2 regions of the Microbulbifer salipaludis genome follow, and region 2 is predicted to be linked to the other one. Evidence: predicted binding sites of a transcription regulator. Region 2 holds the regulator's gene; the other holds the start of a gene.

Region 1 (5,089 bases), on a different contig from region 2:
CCACAAACTAAACACTAGCGGCATTGGGTGAATGTACGACCCGGGTTCGCTGGCCACGGCCACTGACCCGAACATCGCCGCTGCCACTTGGGCGAGACCGCCCAAAAAAAATGATAACAATCTACAGAGAGCCCTGATGATGATGCGCTATAAAACCCTAGCCGCAGCGATCGCGCTGTCGAACCTTGCCTACGGTGCTGCGGCACTGGCCCAGGCCGAGGATACCGACAAGGTCGAAGACCGCCTCGATGATTCCGCTCTGGAGCAGGTCATCGTGACCGCCACCAAGCGGGAGACCAACCTGATGGACACCCCCATTGCCATCTCCGCCTTCTCCGAGGAGACGCTGGACAAGCTTGGGGTGAAAAACATCAAGGACCTCAACAACCTGGTGCCGAACATGAGCATCATGGTGGACAATGAGTCGTCCGCGCCGATCATCACCATGCGTGGCGTGCGCTCCACCAACACCACCGAGTGGGGCGACCCGGCCGTGGGCGTACACTTCGATGGGATCTACACTCCCCGGCCGCAGGGCGCCATGGCGCTGATGTTCGACATCGAACGTGCGGAGATGCTGCGGGGCCCACAGGGCACCCTGTTCGGCCGCAACTCCACCGTTGGCTCGATCAACATCATTTCTGCGAAACCTAAAACCGACGAATTCGAGGCTTCCACGAGGTTCGAAGCGGGCCGTTTCAACCAGCGCGCCTTCAAGGGCATGATCAATATACCGGTCTCGGATACCTTCGCGCTGCGCGCGGCCTACATGACCGAGAAAAAGGATTCCAACCTCACCGGCTATTACGATCCCAACCAGTGGGACCAACGCTACCTGCCCATGGATGAACTGACCCCGACGGACTCAGCGGTAAGTCCAGCGGCCAATGGCTTTGAGGCGTGGCTGTTCGACCAGCAGTACTATCAGGAAGTCAAAGCCGATCCGGCTGATTTCTACAACAACGCCAACCAGTGGGCTGCCCGTGTATCTGCCAGCTGGACACCGACCGAAAAGGCTAGCTGGCTGGTTACCGTGGAGCGTTTCCGCGACGATAGTGCAGGGGGTATCGGGCAACGCGACTGTGAACGCATCGAGGATCGCCCCGTCGAAATGGGTGGTACCTGTACCGACATCTGGGGCAGCGAGGACAATTTCGTCGCCTATGTGAATGTGCCGGGCAAAAACGACATGACCATGGACAGCGTGCGCTCGCACTTCACTTACGATATCAGCGATGAGCTGCAGTTCGTCTATAACGCGGGCTACCAGAACCAGGAGCGCACCGGCCAGTATGATATTGACCAGGGTTACTATGCCTGGGACCAGATGCTCAAGTGGGTCGATACGGACTACGATTCCTGGTCGCATGAACTACAGCTGAAATCTACCGGGGACGGCCGTCTCCAGTGGATTGCCGGCTACTTTAACTTTAAAGAAGACAACTACATGAACGGGCACTACCAGGGGGCCATGGGTGGTGCAAGCCTATGGATCCAGCCCGAACGTGTCATCAAGTCTGAGGCGGTATTTGGACAGGCAACCTATTCTGTCACCGAGCAGACGCACTTGACGCTCGGCCTGCGCCACACTGAAGACAGCAAAGAAGATATCGGCGGTCGAAACTGGGGCTGTTGGGATGCGTGTTCTGGCCCCATCAATGCGTGGGGCTTCGTTGACTGGGGCCTGCCCTGGGGTAATCCCGACGCGTGGTTTGGCGACGGCACCGCCCAGACCCCTCGCAATACGCTGAACGCCTTGCCCGCAGACTACTATGACCAGCCGCGTGAAGGGTTCGTTATCGACACCCAGAATGACGTGTATGAAAGTTGGTCTAAAACTACGTGGCGTATCGGTATCGACCACGACCTCTCTGACAACACGATGGTGTACGGCTACGTAGCCAACGGCTACAAGGGCGGCGGCATTGGTGACGTACTGTATAAGCAATCAACCATTAGCCCGGAGAACCCGACCGGCGATCGCTTTGACACCAGCTATGATGGGGAAACTGTGGTCACCTATGAAGTTGGCGTAAAGACATCGCTGCTCGACGGCGACATGAACCTCCGCGCTAACTACTTCTATAACGACTACAAAGACCAGCAGTTCTCTACCTGGACCATCTACGACGTCACCTTCACGTACGAACCTGCACGTGATGATGTCGGTGAGCCAATCTTTGATGCCAACGGTGACCCCGTGCTCGAAGAAGTCCGGAAGGATCACGGCACCTTCCTGACCCGCAATGCGGCAAGTTCCAGAATCCAGGGTCTTGAACTGGAAATGGAATGGGCTCCCTGGGCCGGCGGCCACATTGGTGGATACGTGACTTTCCTGGATACCGAAATCACCTCCGACTACTGGAAGCAGTGGGGCAGTGAACCCGGGCAGGTGTTCAATAACGATGCAAATCCGTCGGACAGCAGTTTCGGGAACTCCAGCGATTACTACGATCCGCGCTACCCGAGCTACCGCAACCTGAAGGGTAATGAGCTGGCCTATTCCCCGAACGCGTCACTGACCGTCAACATGAGCCATACCTTCGAATTCCGTGACGGCTCCTCGCTGACCCCCTTCCTGAGCGTACACTGGGAAGATGACGCCTACCTCGACATCGACAACCGCGACAAGTGGGTTATTCCAGAGGAGGATATGAGAGAGGGGGTTGATATCGCCTGGTTTACTGACAAGCGCGATGCCTGGACCATGGCCACCGCCAACCTCAACTACACCTCCGCCAGCCAGGACTGGTACGCCGAGGCCTGGGTATACAACCTCACCGATGAGGATGTGAACTGGTGGCAGGGCTTCGGCGGCAGCACGCCGATGGCCGGCAAGGCACAGCGCAGCTATGGCCTGAGTTTCGGTTACCACTGGTAAGCCTCCGATAGTCAACTCTCCCATTTTACGGCCCGCAGCGATGCGGGCCGCTTTTTAAGTCCCTCTCTATACGCCTCTTCTCCTCCCCTATCGAAACCTTGCTCACCAAATACCTTTGCCGGCCAGCCGGTCAGCCTTTGCTTTGTTCGCAGTGACGGTTTGCTGTATAAAAACACAGTAACCACAGCTACCCCCAGCCTTTAGCAGGCCAAATGCATGGCGCCCTCCAGTGAACTTCCTGCGGACTACTACCTCAGCAACTTCCACGCGTTGGTGGACTTTGTGGTGGCGCGTTATGAAGCGCTGCTGAGCGACGACGAACGGCAGTTCTACCGCCAGTTCCGGGCGCTGGCGACCGACAGCCAGCGTCTTTATGTGCGCCTGCTGTCGCGCAAGGGCGTGCCCTCTTCCGCCGGCGCCCTGTTCCGGCAACACAAGCTGGCGTATGGGGAGATCAGCGATCTGCCTGCGGCGGTGGAAGAACTGGTGATCAGTGGCCTGTTGCAGCGCAACCCGTCGCTGGCACTGGACGAAATCCTGCCCCTGTTTACCAAGCACGAACTGCTCGCCAGCAGCCCCGAGCCGCTGGCGAAAACCCTGAAACGCCCTGCCGTGGAACAGGCGCTGCTCGCGCAGCAGGCGGCGCCCATCCAAGACGCACTGACAGTGGACGAACCGCTGCTGGCGGTACAGGCGGCGGCGCACTTCGAAACCTTCAAGCTGCTGTTTTTCGGCAACCTGAACCAGGACCTGACCGACTATGTGCTGCGGGACCTGGGGCTGTTCCGCTATGAACGCTATCCGCTGGAACGGGAACAGCTGCCGTTTAAGAGCCGCGCGCAGATCGAACAGCACCTGCGCTATTACGACTGCTTGGCAGAAGCCGAGGGCGCGCTGGCCGCCGATGCGGCCGCGATCAATGCACTGGCGGCGCAGCTCCCCGTCGGCATCGACGGCGACCGCACCCTGCACCGACGCCTGGACCGGCTGCGCCTGACCCTGGCGCGCCAACTGGAGCGATTCGAAGCGCTGGACGACGCCGATGCGCTGTACCGCCTGTGCAGCCGCCCGCCGGCGCGGGAGCGGCGCGCGCGGATCGCGCTGGCCCGTGGCGAAGCCGCGGCCGCACTGGCCCTGTGCGCGGAGATACTCGCCAACCCGCTCAACGAAGCGGAACGCGCGTTTGCACGGAATTTCGGGCACCGCACCGCGAAGAAAACCGGCGACGGTGATACCTGGCCACCACCGCGCCGACACAAACCGCCGACGGACACCATCGCGCTTCCCCCTAACGGGGCGCGGGTAGAACTGCTCGCCGCGGAACACCTTGCGCGGCCCCCGGACGATCACTGCTTTTATGTGGAAAACACCCTGTTTAATGGCGTGCTGGGTCTCGCCATCTGGGACATTCTGTTCGCGCCGGTGCCGGGGGCTTTCTTCAACCCCTTTCAGGTAGCGCCGAGCGACTTCCGCACCCCCGATTTTTATCCACAGCGCAGCGCCGCATTCGAGGGCCGCCTGGCAGAACTGGCGCGGGGAAACCTGAGCCGCTGGGTTTGGCAGCACTTTCACGAAAAGCACGGTATTGCCAACCCGCTGGTGGCCTGGGAAGCCTTGCCGGAATCCCTGCTGACGCTGGCGCTGGAGCGTATACCCACGCAGCACTGGCTGGCGCTGTTCCGCCGCCTGCTGGGTGATATCTCCCATCACCGCAACGGCCTGCCGGACCTGATCCGGTTCCCCGCGGCGGGCAGCTACGAACTGGTGGAAGTCAAAGGCCCCGGCGATCGCCTGCAGCAAAACCAACAGCGCTGGCTGGCCTACTTCGCCACGCACCAGATCCCCCACCGGGTATTGCATGTGGAGTGGGCAACACCGTGAGTGAGTCTCCAGCAGAGCTACAAGCGCAAACCGCGCTCGACAACACGCTGTCGCTTTCCGTGGGCGAGCTGGTGGCCTTCGCCTGTCGCAGCGGCGACCTGGTGGGCGAGCTCTCCGGCGGGCCCAGCGCGCAGGAGGGGATACGTGCGCACCAGCGACTGCAGAAAAAGCGCCCCGCGGGCAGTCAAGCGGAATACCGCCTGCAGGAAACCGTGGAACAGGATGGCCACACCGTGGTACTCAGAGGCCGGGTGGATATCCTGCACCCCCAGCCGGACCTGCACCGCGCGGCGCAGCTGGACGAGATAAAAACCACCTATGTGCCGC
Region 2 (5,089 bases):
AGCGGCTTTATGAGGCGGGCTACATCACCTACATGCGTACCGACTCCACCAACCTGAGTGCGGAAGCGGTGTCCTCGGTGCGCGAGTTCATCGAAGAAAATTACGGTGACAAGTACCTGCCGGAAAATCCGAACCGGTACAGCAGCAAAGAGGGTGCACAGGAAGCGCACGAGGCGATTCGTCCGTCCGATGTGCGGGTAAAACCCAACATGCTCTCCGGCATGGAACGCGACGCTGAGCGTCTGTACACCCTGATCTGGCAGCAGTTTGTGGCGTGCCAGATGACGCCGGCGCAGTTTACCTCGACATCTGTGGTGGTTACGGCAGGGGACTTCGAGCTGCGCACCCGTGGTCGCGTCATCCGCTTTGACGGCTTCCTGAAAGTGGCGCCGGCACAGAGCAAGAAAGACGAAGACCTGGTGCTGCCCGATATCAAGGTCGGTGAAAAGCTGAACCTGAAGAAGCTCGACCCCAAGCAGCACTTTACCAAGCCCCCGGCGCGCTTCAGTGAAGCGGCGCTGGTAAAAGAGCTGGAAAAGCGTGGAATTGGCCGTCCATCGACGTACGCATCCATTATTTCCACGATCCAGGATCGCGGTTACGTGCGTCTCGAAAACCGCCGGTTCTACGCGGAGAAGATGGGTGACATCGTCACCGATCGTCTCAGCGAGAGCTTTACCGACCTCATGGACTACGGTTTTACCGCCAGCCTGGAGGAGTCCCTCGACTCGGTTGCAGAAGGCAAGCGGGGTTGGAAAGACCTGCTGAACGATTTCTATGCCGGTTTCAGCAAGCGTCTCGAAGTGGCGCAGGATAAAGAAGGCGGCATGCGGCGCAATTCGCCCACGGATACGGACATCGAGTGCAGCCAGTGTGGCCGCCATATGCAGATCCGCACCGGTTCAACCGGCGTCTTTCTGGGCTGCTCCGGCTATGCGTTGCCTCCCAAGGAGCGCTGCACCAACACCATGAACCTGGTGTCTGGTGAAGAAGCCGTTGACGCCGATAAAGATGAAGAGGCGGAAACGCGCCAGCTGCGCGAGAAGCGCCGCTGTGGCAAGTGCGGCACGGCAATGGACAGTTATCTGGTGGACGAACAGCGTAAGCTGCACATCTGCGGTAACAATCCGGATTGCCCCGGCTTTGAAGTGGAAAAAGGCACTTTCAAGATCAAGGGTTACGATGGCCCACTGATCGAGTGTGACAAGTGCGGGGCGGATATGCAGTTGAAGTCCGGCCGTTTCGGCAAGTACTTCGGCTGTACCAGCGAGACCTGCAAAAACACCCGCAAGCTGCTGAAGAGTGGCCAGCCGGCACCACCCAAAATGGACCCGGTGCCCATGCCCGAGCTGCCCTGCGAGAAGGTGGACGACACCTACATTCTGCGCGACGGCGCCTCCGGTCTGTTTCTGGCGGCCAGCCAGTTCCCGAAAAACCGCGAGACCCGTGCCCCGTTGGTGAAGGAACTGCTGCCACATAAAGACGAGATTGATCCCAAGTACAGCTTCCTGTTCTCGGCACCCACGGAAGACAACGAAGGCCGCGATACCGTGGTGCGGTTCAGCCGCAAAACTCAGGAGCAGTATGTCCAGAGCGAGGAAGAGGGTAAGGCCACCGGCTGGAAGGCTTTCTACCGCGATGGCAAATGGCAGGTAGACGCGCCGGCGAAGAAAGCACCAGCCAAGAAAAAAGCTGCGGCGAAAAAAGCACCGGCTAAAAAAGCGGCCGCTAAAAAGGCACCAGCCAAGAAAAAAGCCACCACCAAAAAATCCCCGGCCAAGTAATTGGCCGGCTGGTCTGCTCAGCAGGTCGTTGTAAGAAACAGGGAGAAATAGGGAGTATGCAGGTTGAGTAATCCCTATACCGGTAGCGTTGCGTCGGCATTGCGCAAAGCACAGCTGATCCTCCAGTCTCCAGCCCCGGGCGAGGTTGAGGTTGCAGACACTCAGCAGGCGCTGCGGGAAACTGCATTGCAGGAAGCGGCGCTGATGCAGCTGTGGCGAGCCTACAAAGCATTTCTCGCCGAGCAGGGGCAGCAGCTCCAGCTCGGGTTCCGGGCCGGGGGCGAGCCGGATACCGCCCAGGCACTGGCGCAACTGGTGTCGGCTCGCGGCAAGTTCAGTGCCGAAGTCAATGAGCTGGTGAGCCTGTCGGAAAACCCGGACAGCTGGTTTCAGGGCATGCAGGCGGCCTGGGAGGCTCTGTGGCGGCCGGCAGGTGCAGAAGTGGCCCAGTCTGAAGGGGCCATCGGTGTGCAGAGCCTGATCCCCGTACAGCAGCTTGACCGAGCGGCTCCTGAGCCCCTTAGCCGGGATCTGTTGATGAAGTGGCTGCGCGCGCTGAATGAGCTGGTGGTGCGGCAGCGGGCCCACGGGCAGGAGTGGTGAACCCGTCCGGGCTGGATCCGGTTCTGTCCTCTGATTAATCTCCCTTCCCTGTGGTACACTGCCACAAATCGCGCCGGCCGGTGGTTGGTGCTTCCCGGGAAGATAAGTGGAGAGATGAATGTCTTCTGAGACCTACGAAATCATCGAGTTGTCCAATGGTGATGTGGCGCTGCGGCGTGCTGGTCACAAAGATGATCCGTTGGTGCGTATCCATTTTTCTGCCGAGAGTCTCGATTTTCTGCGTGAGCACAAAGTGACCATTGCCCGCGCCATGCTGGAGGCGGGTATCGAAGCGGTGCAGGAGATCAATGCCCTGGAGCCAGAGCCTTTTGAAGAAGAGGACGTGGATTTGACCGAGCACACAATCCACTGATCCTGGTTGATACAGACGCATAAAAAACAGGGCCTAGGCCCTGTTTTTTTATGCGTGGATGTCTGCGGTAATCCGCCCCGTGCGTATCACACCGGGTTTTGCCGGATCACACCCACCGCCAGCCCCTCAATGGCGAAGTTGCGGTCGCGCATATCGACTTCAATCACATTGAAGTCTTCGTTTTCCGGCAGCAGCTGAACCGTTGCCTGGTTGCCCCGGCGCTTGAATCGCTTCACCGTCACTTCGTCTTCAATGCGCGCCACCACGATCTGGCCATTGCGAATGTTGTCGGTCCGCTGCACCGCCAGCAGGTCGCCGTCGAGAATACCTGCATCCTTCATGCTCATGCCGTGCACCCGCAGTAGATAATCTGCTGGTGGATGGAAAAACTCGGCGGGAATTTCACAGTACTCCTCGATATTTTCCTCTGCCAGCACCGGGTTACCCGCAGCAACACGACCGACAATGGGCAGGCCGGTGTGATGGTCCGGGATGCGGATACCACGGGAGGCACCGGCCACCATCTCGATGGCGCCCTTGCGCGCCAGCGCCTTGAGGTGTTCTTCCGCTGCGTTTGGCGAGCGAAAGCCGAGTTCCTGGGCAATTTCCGCGCGGGTGGGGGGATAACCGGTATCGTCCAGATACGTTTTGATCAACGCAAGTACCTGGGCCTGGCGGGCAGTGAGGTTTGTCATGGGCAGTTCCTGTTATTCGAGATCTTCCATCCCGATTTCCCGGGGTCTGTATTTTTATACAGTTGCTGTGATTATATACAGATTTGGCGGGGCCGCAAACGCTGGGTGGATTGCGTGAACTGCTAGACTGTAAGCGGGTTTGGTGTATGGGGTTCGGTGTGTATCGCTCACATCGCCCATGCACTTCGCCAGGCATATTCATAAGGAGCTGGCATATGCTGGATGCAAAAATGCCCGAAGCATGGCGAGTGCTGCGTATTCAGTCTGAACTCGTGGATGGTATCGAGCGGCTGATTACCCTCAAGGGTGCTGTCACCGTGTTTGGCAGTGCGCGGTTCCCTGAACAGGCGGCGGAATATCAGGAGGCGCAACGCCTCGGGGAATTGCTGGCCTGCGAAGGAGTGCCGGTGATTACCGGTGGTGGGCCGGGGATTATGGAGGCCTGTAATCGCGGTGCGTTTTGCCAGTCTGGTGAATCCATCGGGTTGAGTATCGAATTGCCTCACGAGCAATTGCCCAATGCCTATCTCGATATCAATCTGAACTTTCGCTATTTCTTTGTGCGTAAATTTATGTTCGTCAAACACGCGATGGGCTTTATTGCCATGCCCGGGGGCTATGGCACCCTGGATGAGTTGTTTGAAGCGCTCACGCTGGTGCAGACACGCAAGGTGCGGCGCTTCCCCATTGTGTTGGTGGGTAAGCAGTATTGGGCAGGACTCGTGGACTGGATGCGCAATACCGTACTGGCGCGGGGCTGCATTGATGCCGATGACCTGAGCCTGTTCACACTGGTTGATACCGTCGATGAAGCGGCGCAGATCATTATCGAGTTTATCCGTGAGTGTGACGGGGAGACTCAGTAATTCATCGCCGGTTTTCAGCACTGTAAAGGCCGAAAACTCTCTGGGGCGAGGCGGGCAGGTTTCTGGTCGGTTGTGAGGTTACCGGTTCTCACGTCAGAAGATATCGTCGGTTCCCGGATACGATTCACCCTCCAGCCGGTCGATGGCGCTCTGCACCGGTGAAAGAATCGGGCTGCGGAATCCCGAGTCTTCCTCATCCTGCATTTCTTCCGCAAGGATACCGTAGCCGGCATTGGCGTTTTCCGGTTCCGCGGCGCCGATCACCGGTAATCTTGGCCAGCTCTGGAAGTCGATTTCCCCCAGTGAACCGTCCAGGTACTGGATTTCAATGGTGCGGGATGGGTGGTCTACGGCCACCACTTCGAACAAGTCGCCACTGTCGAAATTTTCAAACCAGCTACCAATTTCAGGAGCAATTCTTGCCATGATGTGGCCCTCCCGGGTCAATATCCTGTGGCTCGCAATAGTGGAGCCTCTGAACTCAATCTAGTGTGGGGCGGGAGGTCTTGGTAACTGGCAGGTCGCAAATGTCGTGCGGTGGAACTTTGGCGCGCGCGGATGCGAGGGCGGTTTCACCAGTGGCGCAAATTCTGTGTCGACCGTGCAATGCAGATGGGCTGCCGTGCCGGGGCGACTATGCTAGTCTCTCGCTTTAAACAAACGTTTTAATTATCAGTTTGAAACTGTGAGCAGGACATGAGTCAGCTGGACACCGTCAACCGTATACTGGACGCCGCCGAGGTGCTGTTTGCCGAACGCGGATTTACC

The links. Region 2 encodes LexA, which represses DNA repair genes until DNA is damaged. Its sites were predicted from a motif close to ACTGTNTNTANANACAGT; they were not measured.
Region 1: the regulator LexA is predicted to act here: its motif matches at 3,043-3,060, upstream of JF535_RS01040 (VRR-NUC domain-containing protein).

The regions. Positions count from the first base shown of each region.
Region 1 covers NZ_JAEKJR010000001.1:251,718-256,806, forward strand. The annotation lists gene JF535_RS01035 (TonB-dependent receptor) at 137-2,881, shown strand; gene JF535_RS01040 (VRR-NUC domain-containing protein) at 3,098-4,762, shown strand; gene JF535_RS01045 (ATP-dependent DNA helicase) at 4,759-5,089, shown strand, end outside.
Region 2 covers NZ_JAEKJR010000002.1:1,727,574-1,732,662, reverse strand. The annotation lists gene topA (type I DNA topoisomerase) at 1-1,784, shown strand, start outside; gene JF535_RS12950 (DUF6586 family protein) at 1,848-2,387, shown strand; gene JF535_RS12945 (hypothetical protein) at 2,506-2,760, shown strand; gene lexA (transcriptional repressor LexA) at 2,847-3,455, opposite strand; gene JF535_RS12935 (LOG family protein) at 3,671-4,321, shown strand; gene JF535_RS12930 (DUF6763 family protein) at 4,415-4,747, opposite strand; gene JF535_RS12925 (TetR/AcrR family transcriptional regulator) at 5,018-5,089, shown strand, end outside.